Regions from separate parts of the Acidovorax sp. DW039 genome, predicted to be linked through region 1. Evidence: predicted binding sites of a transcription regulator. Region 1 holds the regulator's gene; each other region holds the start of a gene.
The links. Region 1 encodes FNR, which switches genes on or off when oxygen is low (the NO sensors DNR and NnrR bind a similar motif). Its sites were predicted from a motif close to TTGATNNNNATCAA; they were not measured.

Region 1 (3,464 bases):
CGCCAACCACACCCCGCTGCCCAGAGCAAAAAAAGCCATGGTCAAGGCACCCTGTGCAGAACCTCCACTGAGTGCAGCTACCAGCAATGCCGAATAAAGCAGGCCACAAGGCATGAGAGCCCAAAGGGCCCCTGCAGTGGCTGCCCCGCCAGGGCTTCCGACCCAAGGGCCCACCTTGCTCCACACGGCACGACCGGCCTGTTCCACCCACACAGGCTGACGAGATTGCACCATCATCATCAGTCCCCAGCCCAGCACTGCCACATGCATCAAGGTCCACACGGGCCGCAGCGCCATGGATTGCTGGGAGACCCAGGCGAGGCTTTCCATCGCCCAAGCGGCCAGCGCCCCCATCGAGGCATATCCGGCCAGCCGCCCCACATGAAAAGTGAGGGGGCGAACCCACACCTGGCGCGTGCGGTGCATTTGCCAGACCACAGACTGCTCTGCCCCGGCAACCGGCTTTACTCCCTGCCCCGCACCCGTGACTGCCGCACAGGGAGCTGAGCACATCGCAACACAATGCCCGCCCCCAGCAAGGCCCATGATCAGTGCAGTCCAGGCAACGGTAGTCAGCATGAATCAGATGATGCGCGAAAACCGTGCACGTGTGCGATCGGCCTGCAGATAGCGGTCAAAAACCATGGCAATGCCACGAACGAAAAACCATCCCATGGAGGTGACCCGCACCCCCTCATCACCCAGCTCCACCAGTCCCTGGTCCTGCATCTCCTCTAGGCGCTCAAGTTCCGCAGCGAAATAGCGACGGAAATCGATCAGCCATGCCTGCTCCATGGGCTCAATCAACAGCTCGCCCTGGCACATCAAGGCCATGATGGCGGCGCGCCGCACCAAGTCATCACGGTTCAGCGCAAGACCACGCACCACGGGCAAGCGCCCTTGATCGAGGTAGTCGTAATACTCTTCCAGAGTCTTGGCGTTCTGGCTGTAGGTGGCCCCCACCCGGCCAATCGCCGATACCCCCAGGCCAATCAGGTCGCAGTCTGGCTGCGTGCTGTAACCCTGAAAGTTGCGATGCAGGCGCCCCTGGCGCTTGGCAATTGCAAGGGCATCTGTAGGCAGGGCAAAGTGATCCATCCCCACATAGACGTAACCGGCCTCCAGAAACGCGTCCAGCGAGCGGGCCAGCATGGACACCTTGGCGCCTGCTGTTGGCAGTTCCGCTGAGATGATGCGCCGTTGGGGTTTGAAGCGCTCGGGCAAATGGGCGTAGGCGTACAACGCGATGCGGTCAGGGCGCAGCTGTGCAATCTGCTTCAGCGTGCGATCAAATGACTCAGGAGTTTGCCGCGGCAAGCCGTAAATCAGATCGACGTTGATGGAGTCGAAGCCGATGGATCGTGCAGACTCGACCAAGGCAAACACCTGCTCGGCAGGCTGCACCCGGTGCACAGCCTTCTGCACTTCTGCATCGAAATCCTGCACACCGAAACTCAGCCGATTGAAGCCCAGTTCAGCCAGCAAAGCCAACCTGTCGGCGTTGACAGTGCGGGGGTCCACCTCAATCGAATACTCACCGCCTGGCGCAAGGGTAAAGCTGCGCTTGAGCATGGACATCAACTCACGCAGCCCAACGTCGGAAAGGAACGTTGGAGTGCCGCCCCCCAGATGCAGCTGGCTGACCACCTGCCCTACACCACACTGGGCCGTGTGCAGGTCAATTTCCCGGCTCAGGTACCGCAGATAAACATCGGCGCGATCATGGTGTTTGGTAATGATCTTGTTGCAGGCGCAGTAGTAGCATAGCGACTCGCAAAAAGGAATGTGCACATACAAAGACAGTGGCATCGCCTTGGCACCGGTACCCAGCCCCCGCTGTGCGAGGGCCAGCGTGTAGTCCTCCTGCCCGAAAGCCTCCACGAAACGGTCCGCCGTGGGGTAGGAGGTGTATCGGGGGCCCGGCACATCAAACCGGGTGAGTAGTTCTGGGGTTACTGCGGTCATGGGGATATCCTTGCGTACTGGCTTACTGTGCCGCAGCCTTCTTTTTGCGTCCTTGACCTGCATCAAGTGAAACGATCTCCACTGGAGCGACAATTTGATGCATATCATCTGCTACTACTCGCAGACCGAGGCATGCCGGCCTCCCTCGTCGGGCACGATATGTCCGAACTACATCCAGGTATCTGTGCCATGAATCCGCTCACCATCAAAGTCGCTTGCTCAAACTGCAATCTGCGAGAACTTTGTATGCCTGTCGGCCTGAACGAAGAACAGCTCCAGCGCATCGACGAGGTGGTCGCAGTGCGCCGCAAGGTCAAGCGTGGCGGCACCCTTTTTCGCAATGGTGAGGCGTTCACATCGCTGTATGCCATTCGCACGGGCTTTTTCAAAACCTGCGTGGCGACGGAAGATGGCCGCGATCAGGTGACCGGGTTCCAGATGGCTGGTGAAATCATTGGTCTCGATGGCATCGTGAATGAACACCACACCTGCGATGCCGTGGCACTGGAAGACGCTGAAGTGTGCGTCATGCCGTTTGACCGCATTGAAGAGCTGTCGCGCGAAGTGACTGCCCTGCAGCACCACGTCCACAAGATCATGAGCCGCGAAATCGTTCGCGAACACGGGGTAATGCTGCTGCTGGGCAGCATGCGTGCTGAAGAGCGCCTTGCGGCCTTTTTGCTGAATCTGGTGCAGCGCCTGCATGCGCGCGGGTTTTCCCAGTCTGAACTGGTGCTGCGCATGACGCGTGAAGAGATTGGCAGCTATCTGGGTTTGAAGCTTGAAACTGTCAGCCGCACTTTCTCCAAATTTGTGGAAGAAGGCACTGTGGAAGTGCGACAGCGTCACGTCAGGATTCTCGACACCGACGCCTTGCGACGCATTGTCAACAACCAGCAGGCCTGCCACTAGGCCCACTGACGGAGCAGTAACCAGCTGCGTTCAACACACAATCCCTTCCCCGTTATCGCAACGCGGAAGGGATTTTTGTTATCAAGAGCAGGAAGGCGTCTTGCGGCAGTCGTCCGGGCGATCGTGCTCAGGTACAGGGCAGCGATTCAATTCAAACGGCGACATGGCCAGCAGTGTCGTCAACGCACTGGAAACCATGGTGAGTATCCAGAACGCAAAAAAAACGACCGTGTAAACACCACTGCGCGACAGCCCCAGAGGGTGACCAAACCAGTGCAGATCCTCCGGGTCCACCAAGGCAAATACCAGCATCTCCAGGCCGCCCGCCACCAGGAAGGCGGGCCATGCAATCCACATCAGGCGTTGCGTCCACATCGTTCTGTCTCCTTGCTGCTTGGCTTCAGGCTGAGCTCTTCACAAAGAGCATCGGGACCAACTTAACTCAGCGCGGCTGGTCCTTCAAGGGGGTTAGCGCGTGGTTTCGGCCCTTCACGGCAGGCAACATGCTGGGGTCTGCCTTCTCCAGCGTCTTGTTGATATCGATGCCTTGCTGGTAGTAGTCCTCTGCCACCACCGGATCGGGCCTG
Region 2 (3,464 bases), 1.3 Mb from region 1:
AGCTGCTGCCGCACGGAAGACAAAGGTCCCTGGATCAGCATGGGTGCGCCATGCAGACACTGCGGAAAGGGCCCCTGGAGTTGGCTTTTGAGCGCTGGTGAGCAAAAGAAGCTCATGCTGGAGGATCCCAACGCGTGGTTGAACGCCTTCACGCCTATCTTTTTGGAAGCAGGCTCGTCGGCCAGCAGCAGGTCCAGACGGTGGATGCTCAGTTGTGCCAGCAACTCCGGAAATTTGCCTTCGTGACAGGTCATGTGTACCTGCTGCTGCATGCCAAGAGCAGGCTCCAGCAAGTGGTACGCCACCGATTTGGCCACCGAATCTGCGACACCCACCTTGAACTCCAGCGGCTTGGACTGCCCCCGGGGCAAACGGATGGCTTTTTCCAGTTCATCGCTCAGGGCAAAGATCTGCTCCGCATAGCCCAGTGCCACACGTCCTTCATTGGTGAGTTCCAGGCCTCTACCGCTTTTGCGGAAGAGGTCATGCCCCAGCCACTCCTCCAGCTGATTGATCTGTCCGGACAGAGTCTGCGGAGTGGTGTGCAACTGCTCACCCGCCCGCATCACACCGCCCGCCTTGGCAGCTGTCCAGAAGTAACGCAGATGCTTAAAGTTCATGGCGCGGCCTTATTCATCGAGAAAATCGAAGTGTTTTGAACAATAAAACGAATATACGCGAAGTGTCAAAACTCCTACATTCTGGATTGGCAAGGCGTTTGGAGTCTTGTCAGTGGTTTCGCTCAATGCGTTCACAAGGAGGTTGCCATGCGTATTACGACCCGAGGAAAAGTCGCTGTTTCGGCCATGACGGATCTGGCTCTGCACCAGAGGATGAAGCCTGTGTCGCTCACCAGCATCAGCCAGAGGCAGGGGACTTCGCTGTCTTATCTGGAGCAGCTGTTCAGTGCCCTGCGTCGTGCCGGTCTGGTAGAGAGCACGCGCGGCCCCGGTGGGGGTTACACGTTGGCGCGTCGGCCGGAGCAGATCGCGGTGGCTGAAATCATCCTGGCGGTGGAGAACATGGAGGTGGATGATTACCAGCCTCTGACCCCTCCCCAGGTGGCGCAGCTCAAGGCCATGACGGGCGAGCTGTGGGTGTCTTTCAACGCACGGGTGCTGGAGTACCTGCAGTCGGTATCGCTGAAGGAACTGGTGACTCAGGCCCAGGCCCAAGGGGTGGAGCCAGCACCTGAGCGACAGTCTGCCAGCCCCCGCAAGGCCGTGGGCATCACCAAGCCCGCACCGCGGCCTTTGATGTCGCGTCTGCAGATACCGAACTCGGTCTTTGCACTGGGCGCGATGCCGCTGGCCCCCCGCCGTTGAGGTGTCCTGCATCACCCTTCTCAGGCGGTGATGCAGGTGGATAAAAAAAGCGCTCAACCCAAGGGCTGGGTGGAGCGCTCAACGCTGATGGCGAGCAACACCCGCTCTCAGCACAAGGAACCTGTTCAAAAGCTCATGCCACGGACGGATCCGCCGCCATGTTGTCGAATTTCTTGAAATACTGGCGCGCCATGGCCACTAGCTGCGCGTCGGTAGGGTGATCTGCGGGCATTGAATCCACCACGCTGTGGGCCACCGCGGTGGCGCTCTTGTGGCACCAGTCCCTGAACTCGTTGCGCGCCAACCCCGGCCCGCACAGCAGCACTTCATGCGTGCCTTGCAGGGCCTGAGCGATGTCTCCAAAGAAGCCGGATGCATCACCAGATTTGCCCTGGTGTTTGTGATGGCTGCGGGATTTGATGCGCTGGGCTTGCACATGCTCGCGGTCAAACATCACCACATGGGCTTCGGAATGGTCCATCCAGACAACAGCGTGAAAAGTGCTCATGGTTCAGGTCTCGTGAGTGAAAGAAAAAGTGTGGTTTGGAAAGCTCCAAGACTTGCGATGACTGCACAGGCCTTTGAGCAGACGGCTGAATAGCGCGCCGGTTGAACGCCCACAGGCGTTTCTGTGGGCAACTCGGTGAGCAGCTCTGGGCATCAGTGGTGTGGCGACGAATGGCTCTCCGCTGCCTGCTGGCAATGCACGCAGCGCGCCGCCTCGGGGGTAGCTTTGAGGCGTGCTTCGGCAATCTCCTCGCCACAGTCAATGCACTCGCCGTAGGTGCCAGCCTCCATGCGCTCCAGCGCTGCGGCAATGGCATTGAGGTGTTCATGCTCCCGGTCTTCGATGGCGAACTCCAGGACGCGCTCGGTGGCGGCCTGGGCGCGCGAGTCTTCACCGGGGTGGAAATGCTCTGCCGCCGCTTCCACGCGGCCCATCGCGCCTCCACGCTGCTCGGCCAGCTGGGCCAGGATGGCAGCCCGCTGTTCGAGCAACTGCTGTTGAAACGGTGTCATCTGTGCGGGTGTCATTCAGTCAACTCCAGGGAAGTGAGGGAACGTCTTCATGGTGCGCCGTCTGCGCCCGCTGCGGTTTGATGGATATCAAGCTCCCGATGTGCTTGCTCTGGTGGGTGACGCTGCGGTTTGTGGCGCATCAGACCGCGTGAAAAAAGCGCTGATGCCCACACCCACCAAGCACCCCGCCGCGGTGCGCGTGCTCCTACAATGGCCGGATATGCAAACCATTCGCCGCCTTCGCTGGCTCGCCCGCTGTGTGCTGGCGTGGTTTGTCATGTCTCTGGCGGTGGCTGTGGCAGCCCCGGTGGTCAGCCCGCAGTCCATGGAGCTGGTGTGTACCGGTTCTGGTGCGATCAAGTTGCTGGTGCAGACCGATGACGGCGCGCAAGAGCTGTCGTCCCACACGCTGGATTGCCCCTTGTGCGTGCACGTGGGCGCCCCTCCACCGGCCATGCAGGCCCGTTTGCCCCAACCCCACCCGCTGGCGCATGCCCTGCTGCCCATTCCGGCAGCGCATATTGCGTCGCGCACTGCTGCACCGCTGCCGCCACGCGGCCCTCCGTTGTTCTCCTGATTTGCTACTGAATTGATAGCTGTCTGCGCTTGTTGGATAAGCGCAAGCGGCCTGTTTGGCTTGTTATCAGGAGTTTCCATGCGCAAGAGCCGCATGGCGCTGGCGTTGGCCAGTGCCTTTCCGTGTGTTTTCGTTTCATCGTTGGGCGTGCTCGCCCACGCCCAGACTGCCCCGCCCGTTGTTCCTGTGGCGACCGTTGCGCAGGATGTGCCTGCGTCTGCTGCCAAAGCTACCAGCGCATCACCTGCCCAGACCACCGCGCCCGTCAAGGAACTGGGCGTGGTCACCATCAGCGGTGGTCAGCCCACCTCGCTGCCCACGCAGATCCCCACCACCATCGAGGGCGTGACGCGCGAGCAGATCGAGCATGCGATCAACGCCACCGACAGCGAAGACGCCCTCAAGTACCTGCCCAGCCTGCTGGTGCGCAAGCGCTACATCGGCGACTACAACCACGCTGTGCTGTCCACCCGCGCCTCGGGCACGGGCAACCCGGCGCGGTCCATGGTGTTTGCCGACGGGATTCTGCTGAGCAACTACCT
Region 3 (3,464 bases), 2.3 Mb from region 1:
GGTTTTGCAGACCCTTACGCAAAGTAAGGCGCGCTGAGGTCACAAGGGCCAGGCTGTAGCAGAGAGCCGCAGCCCTGACCCATGTGGGTTCACTCAAGATTCCCGCTGTTCAATCAGCCGATTGATACGCAAAGCCGCCAGGGTGCACACAGCCCCCGAGAGCAAATACAGGGAAACGGCCCCCAAACCGAACTTGGCCGACAGGCCCAGTGCCACCAACGGGGCAAAACCCGCGCCCAGCAACCAGGCCAGGTCCGCAGACAATGCCGCCCCTGTGTAGCGGTACTGTGCAGAGAAGTTGGCGGTGACCGTGCCCGAAGCCTGACCATAAGACAGGCCCAACAGCACAAAGCCCACCAGCAGGAACACGTTGTTGCCCACAGAGCCGCCACCCAGCAGCCAGGGCGTGGCGAAACTGAACAGTCCGATCAGCACCGCCATGCTGCCCAGCAGATTGCGTCGGCCCACCCGGTCAGCCAGCCAGCCTGAGAGCATGATGGCGCCTGCAGCCAGAAAGGCCCCAACGATCTGGACCGAAAGCACCTCACTCAGCGATTGCTCCGAATACATCGCAATCCACGACAGGGGAAACACCGTCGCCAAGTGGAAGAGCGCAAAGCTGGCCAGCGCAGCAAAAGCACCGATCAGAACGTTGCCCCCCTCGTCGCGCATGACCTGGGCCACGCTCACGGGCTGCAATTCACGTTGCTGCAACAATTCAGCATACGACTGCCCCACCACCAGCCGCAGGCGGGCAAACAAAGCCACCACGTTGATGGCAAAGGCCACGAAGAAGGGGTAGCGCCAGCCCCAGTCCAGAAACTCGGTCACCGTCAAGCTGCTGTACAGATAGGCAAACAGGCCTGCCGCCAACACAAAACCCACAGGGGCACCCAGCTGACCGATCATGGCAAACCAGCCGCGCCGCTCTTTGGGAGCGCTCATCGCCAACAGGGAAGGCAACCCGTCCCATGTGCCCCCCAGCGCCAGCCCCTGACCAATGCGCAGGATGATCAAGGCGGCGATGGCCTTGCTGCCCACCGCCGCATAGCTGGGCAAAAACGCCATCCCGGCCGTGCAGGCACCCAGCAGGAAAAGCGAAAGCGTCAGCTTGGTGCCCCGCCCCCAGCGCCGCTGCACGGCCATGGAAATCGCCGTACCCACGGGGCGGGCCACAAAAGCGAGGGAGAAGATGGCAAACGCCATCAGGGTGCCATCCAGGCGGGAGAGGAACGGAAACAGCAGGGAAGGGAACACCAGCACGCTGGCAATACCAAACACGAAAAAGTCGAAATACTCGGATGACCGACCAATGATCACCCCCACCGCGATCTCGCCAGGGGTGACATCCTCATCGGTATGGGCACGCGCCAGGGATACTGAACTCTCGAATCCAGGGGTGGGAAGCACTGCAGAACCTGGGCTGGACATATTGACGCTCCTCAAGAAACTGACACGACTCCGTTCTACACCCCTGCAGAGCCCCCCACAAGTGAGCTTTCGCTAGCCCGAGCGTAGGAAAACCCTGATTGCAAGGAACGGCGTGCAAGGAATGACCCGCCCGGCTGCGCGCCACTGCGCCATGTCAAATAACTCTCAAAGAGCCAGACAACCCGGCCGGACACTGGGACAGGATTGATATTGGACAAAATGTCCAATCGACAAATTCGCTAGCCGTACTACATTGCGAATCCTCAGTCATTCGCGTTTACACCTAAGCGCTCCTTTGTCGCGCCCCTAGCATGCTCAAAACCAAGGAACTCCGCAGGCCCGCCTGGCTTGCAGCGATCGCCATGACAGCCGGCCTGGCCGGTTGCAGCAAGGCTGTCGTTCTCAACCCGGCTGGCGATGTTGCAGCCCAGCAAGGCCAATTGGTGGTCACCGCCACGCTGCTGATGCTGATCATCATCGTGCCCGTGATCGCACTCACTTTCTTTTTTGCCTGGAAGTACCGCCAGAGCAATACAGAAGCTGAGTACGACCCCGAATGGCACCACTCCACCACGCTGGAGCTGGTGATCTGGACCGTGCCCCTGCTCATCATCATTGCGCTGGGTGCCCTGACCTGGATCGGCACGCACAAGCTGGACCCCTATCGCCCCCTGGACCGCATTGATGCCCAGCGCCCGCTGGACCCCAACGTCAAGCCACTGGAAGTGCAGGTGGTGGCAATGGACTGGAAATGGCTGTTTTTCTACCCTGAGCAAGGCATTGCCACTGTCAACGAACTGGCGGCCCCGGTGGACCGCCCCATCCTGTTCAAGCTGACAGCCACCTCCACCATGAACGCGTTTTACGTGCCTGATCTGGCCGGCATGATCTACGCCATGCCCGGCATGCAGACCGAGCTGAACGCGGTCATCAACAAGCCTGGGGTGTTCAATGGCATGTCCTCGCACTACAGCGGCGCAGGATTCTCGGGCATGACCTTCAAGTTCCACGGCCTGAGCCACGGCGACTTTGACCAGTGGGTGCAAAAGGCCAAAACCGAAGGCAAGCCGCTGGACAAGAGCACCTATCTGAACCTGGCCAAGCCCAGCGAACGGGACCCCGTCCAGCGCTTCGCCTCGGTGGAGGAAGGCCTGTACGACAAGGTGCTAAACCGCTGCGTCGAGGACGGCAAGATGTGTATGCACCACATGATGGCCATCGATGCCAACGGCGGTGACGCCTATGTACGCGCCGTCGGCTTGAATTTGCCACAGGACGTGTGCACACCACAAAACGCCACCAAAGTGGTGGCCGAGCTCAATACCCGCAACGCACAACGCGCGACCATCCGCCAGTGAGTCTCACCATGTCTTCCGAAACCACCTCTCCCGCCCACTGGGCGCTGGGTCGCCTGAGCTGGGACGCTGTCCCCATGGCCCACGAGCCCATCGTGCTGGCTACTTTCATTGCCGTGGTGCTGGGCGGCCTTGCCGTCGTCGCAGGCATTACCAAGTTCCGCCTGTGGGGCCCGCTGTGGCGCGACTGGATCTGCAGCATTGACCACAAAAAGATCGGGATCATGTACATGATCCTGGGCTTGGTGATGCTGCTGCGTGGCTTTGCCGATGCGATCATGATGCGCCTGCAGCAGGCCATGGCCTTTGGCGACAACATGGGCTACCTGCCACCGCACCACTACGATCAGATCTTCACCGCCCACGGCGTGATCATGATCTTCTTCGTGGCGATGCCGCTGGTCACGGGGCTTATGAACTACCTCGTGCCGCTGCAGATTGGCGCGCGCGACGTGTCCTTCCCGTTCCTGAACAACTTCAGCTTCTGGATGACCACCGCTGGCGCTGTGCTGGTGATGGTCTCCCTGTTCCTGGGCGAGTTCTCCACCTCGGGCTGGCTGGCGCTGTCCAACCTGGGGGCGCAAAGCCAGAGCACGGGTCTGGACTACTACATCTGGGCCTTGCAGATTGCAGGGGTGGGTACCACGCTCTCGGGTATCAACCTGATCGTCACCATCG
Region 4 (3,464 bases), 2.3 Mb from region 1:
CGGGCTGGCACGTGGGTTGCCCATGGGCCTGGGCATTGGGCTGCTGTATGGCCTGCTGTATGTGCTGCTGCAACTGGAGCAGACTGCGCTGGCCGTGGGGTCGATTGCGCTGTTCCTGGTGCTGGCTACGGTGATGGTGCTGACGCGCAAGGTGAACTGGTACGGGCTGAGTGCAACCCCACAACGCCCGGTCCCGCCAACCGCAGCGCACCGCAGAACGGTCGCACCTGCGCAGGATGCCTCCCCATCGCCCAAGGATGCGCCATGAGCCCCACCATGACCCCCGCCCTGCACTGTGAGCCAATTGACACCAGCACCGGCGCAACATGCTCACCCCACAGCGACTTGCCCGCCACACCGCCCTGGTGCGCAGGTTTGGCGGGGGTCGAGCAGCTTCAGCTCAACCGGCATCGCCGGGCGCTGTGGCAGGCCTTGGCCCAGCAGGATCGACAGGCCCTGCGCACCGCCAAGCAGGCGGTGCTGACGGCTGCCTATGGTTGCGCAGCGCCTGCGCCCCTGCGGCGTGCGCTGCGGGAATTGGCCTGGCGCATGGTGGCGCTGCACGCAGGCATACCCAAATCAGGCTCATTTTGGCCTGCAGGGCTTTAAAAATAAGCGCAGACAGCTATTCTTTCAATAGCATCAAGCCACTGCAGCGGCTTCGGCGGTGTCAGTGGCTTGCGTCGCTGTGGCTTGGTCGGAGCAACTGCTGCCCCCGCAGCCGTGGATCAGCTCGCCGGGCAGCGCATCGGGTGCATGCACCTGGCCGGTGGCGGGGTCAAAGCCCACGCGGCGCAGGTGCAGCGCCAGGGCGGCATCCATGGTTTGTGCATGCTGTGGAAACCACAGCGCCAGTTCGCCCGTCATGATGCGGATGGGCTGGAGATCGCCCTGCTGGGCGCGCACGATGCCTTCGCGCATCACCTGCAGCACCACCTTGTGCTGGGTACTGTGGCAGTTGCCCGATGCAAAGCGGGTGGCGGCCATCCAGTCGTCTTCCTGGCCGAAGTGGTGCTCGGTATGCGTGATGAGCGCCTGCCACTGCTGCACCACGGTGGCATCGTCTGCCTGCTCTACCTGGGCAAGCAGCTCCACAAATTCGCGGTGCGTGTCGTCCATGAGCGGCAGATCCAGCGCGAGCGCGTCCGACCATTCGAGTGCAGCCATTTTTGTTCCTTGGTGATGACAAAAAATGGCAGCTTAGGCACAAAGCCGCCCGCCGCCTTGATGCAGGTCAGCAAGGCGGCGGGCAAGCTTTCGTTTGGTAACAAATTACCGGCGCGGCAGTGCTGCGTCAGCCCTGCACGCGTTGCGGCAATCTGCCTCAGTTCTTCATGTGCGCGCGCTTGGCGTCGTCCACACACTTGGACTTGGCGTCACCCGAGAGGGCGTCACAGCGCTCCTTGGCGGCGGCGTAGCTGGCATCGTTCTTCTCGGCGGCGGCATCCTTGCGGGCTTCGGCCACGTTGGCTGCGTGCTCTGTGGGGTTCGGTTCAGACTTGTTCGCAGCACGGGCAACCTTGGCGTTTTCCTTGGCAGCCACATGGGCGGCCTTGGCGTCCTTCACGCACACGTCCTTGGCATTGCCGGTCTGGTCATCGCACTTTTCCTTGGCAACGGCATAGTCAGCATCTGCGCGGGCTACACGGGCTTTATAGGAAGCGCGGTCGCTGGGCTTGTACTTGGCATCCAGCTCGGCCTTGGCCACGTCCTCATTGCCCTTGGCTTCCTTCATGCAGATGTCCTTGGCATTTCCTTGCATGCCATCGCATTTTTGCTTGTTGGCCTTGTAGTCGGCGCTGATCTGGTCCTTGGCAGCCTTGTACTCGGCCTGGGTCATGGCCAGGGCCGAGGTGCCCAGCAGAGCGGTGACAGACAGGGCGATGAGATTGCGGCTGATGTGGTGACGAAATTGCATGGTTTTTCTCCTCAAAAGTGTTGTGAATGGCCGGTCGCAAGTGCGCCGACATGTCTGAAGGGACGTACGAAAGGAATGTGGAGCCCATGGCTGGGTTAACCCGTTTTGGGTAATGTTTTGGTAGCCATGGGCCATGTGGACGTCAGTCCGTAAACCGGAAAGACGGGTTGCGGGTTTCCCAATCCTTGAGTTGCCGCTCAGCCGCTTCACGGGCCAGGCCCATGCGCTCTTGGAGCTTGCCGACAAACTGCTCGCGACGGCCAGCCATCTGGTCAAAGTCGTCGTCGGTCAGCTTGCCCCATTGCTCGAGCATCTTGCCCTTGAATTGCTTCCAGTTGCCTTCGATGCGTTGTTCGTTCATGGCGTGCATCCTTTTCTTCGTCACTGCAGCCATCCACCCGGTGTGTGCGGAACCTCTGCGTGCAGCGATGGAAGTGACTGTAGAAAGCAACGCGGCCGCAGGGCGTAGGCCGGTCCAGGGTTGCATCGTCAGTGCCGGACTACTGGCGTGCCGGACAAAGCGCACGCGATGGAATGCTTTTTGCGGCCTTCAAAGGAGCTGAGCATTAATGTCAGCCGCGCTTTGCGGGGTTCACAAACGTTTAACGATGCGTGGACCAAGTCCTATTCGAACAAACGCCTAAGCAACAAAAGTAGCGATTGCTCACACATTGGCAATGCTGCACATGGTCTTGTTTTTTACACTTCGCTGCATCACTCCACGATGAGTCACACCATGACAACAACTTATGAGGAGCCTCTGCTTTGTGCAGCGGCAGAGGAAGCTGAGGGCCCCCATCCATCCACACCTGTTGCGCTTGGAGCGGAGGAAAGCGCGAGTCACATTGTTCGCCCGTCGCTCGCCGCATTGATGGCCAGCGTAGCCTTGGCCGCCTGCGGTGGCGGGGGGAGCGACAGCCCCACGGCCATACCTGCAACACCCAGTCCCACCCCGGTCCCTACACCTACCCCAGCACCACCGGCGGGCAATCCGGCTGCGCCTTCACCCTCACCAAGTCCCACGCCTGCGCCGACACCATCTCCGAGCCCTTCACCATCTCCCGCCCCTAGCCCAGCGCCGACACCAACACAATCCCCTAGCCCCTCGCCAGCACCCAGCCCAAGCCCAAGCCCAAGCCCTTCGCCATCTCCTGCCCCCAGCAACTACACCTACAAAACCGCGGCAACGGACCAGGAAGCGGCCCGCTTTCTGCTGCAGGCCCAGTTCCATGCATCCCCTGGCGACATCGCCAGCGTACGCAACCAGGGGTACGAGGCCTGGATCAATGCGCAGTTTGCGCAGCCCATTGGCACCACCGGGTGGGACTGGCTCAACCAGCGCGGCTACTCTGCCGTCTCAGACACCACCAACTTCTACGACAACACCTACCCCGGCGACTGCATGATCTGGTCGCAGCTCATGACTTCGTCTGACGGGCTGCGCAAGCGCGTGGCCCTGGCGCTGTCCGAGATCTGCGTGGTATCGCTCAGCGGACTGGACCTGAGCTGGCGCAGCCATGCCATCGCCCACTACTGGGATCAGCTC

Region 2: AACH87_RS19335 (TraR/DksA family transcriptional regulator) is a predicted target of FNR. The motif match lies at 2,423-2,436, and genes of this name have one in related genera.
Region 3: cyoA (ubiquinol oxidase subunit II) is a predicted target of FNR. The motif match lies at 1,636-1,649, and genes of this name have one in related genera.
Region 4: AACH87_RS02245 (hemerythrin domain-containing protein) is a predicted target of FNR. The motif match lies at 1,225-1,238, and genes of this name have one in related genera.

Annotation. Positions count from the first base shown of each region.
Region 1 covers NZ_AP029019.1:3,033,705-3,037,168, forward strand. The annotation lists gene AACH87_RS13515 (sulfite exporter TauE/SafE family protein) at 1-579, opposite strand, end outside; gene hemN (oxygen-independent coproporphyrinogen III oxidase) at 583-1,965, opposite strand; gene fnr (fumarate/nitrate reduction transcriptional regulator Fnr) at 2,155-2,877, shown strand; gene AACH87_RS13530 (hypothetical protein) at 2,959-3,252, opposite strand; gene AACH87_RS13535 (FixH family protein) at 3,320-3,464, opposite strand, start outside.
Region 2 covers NZ_AP029019.1:4,314,103-4,317,566, reverse strand. The annotation lists gene nhaR (transcriptional activator NhaR) at 1-620, opposite strand, end outside; gene AACH87_RS19345 (Rrf2 family transcriptional regulator) at 768-1,325, shown strand; gene AACH87_RS19340 (hypothetical protein) at 1,459-1,833, opposite strand; gene AACH87_RS19335 (TraR/DksA family transcriptional regulator) at 1,986-2,360, opposite strand; gene AACH87_RS19330 (DUF2946 family protein) at 2,566-2,922, shown strand; gene AACH87_RS19325 (TonB-dependent receptor) at 3,001-3,464, shown strand, end outside.
Region 3 covers NZ_AP029019.1:726,556-730,019, reverse strand. The annotation lists gene ybeY (rRNA maturation RNase YbeY) at 1-27, shown strand, start outside; gene AACH87_RS03270 (MFS transporter) at 94-1,431, opposite strand; gene cyoA (ubiquinol oxidase subunit II) at 1,743-2,789, shown strand; gene cyoB (cytochrome o ubiquinol oxidase subunit I) at 2,798-3,464, shown strand, end outside.
Region 4 covers NZ_AP029019.1:511,253-514,716, reverse strand. The annotation lists gene creD (cell envelope integrity protein CreD) at 1-268, shown strand, start outside; gene AACH87_RS02250 (hypothetical protein) at 265-609, shown strand; gene AACH87_RS02245 (hemerythrin domain-containing protein) at 643-1,167, opposite strand; gene AACH87_RS02240 (hypothetical protein) at 1,325-1,918, opposite strand; gene AACH87_RS02235 (CsbD family protein) at 2,061-2,279, opposite strand; gene AACH87_RS02230 (DUF1800 domain-containing protein) at 2,655-3,464, shown strand, end outside.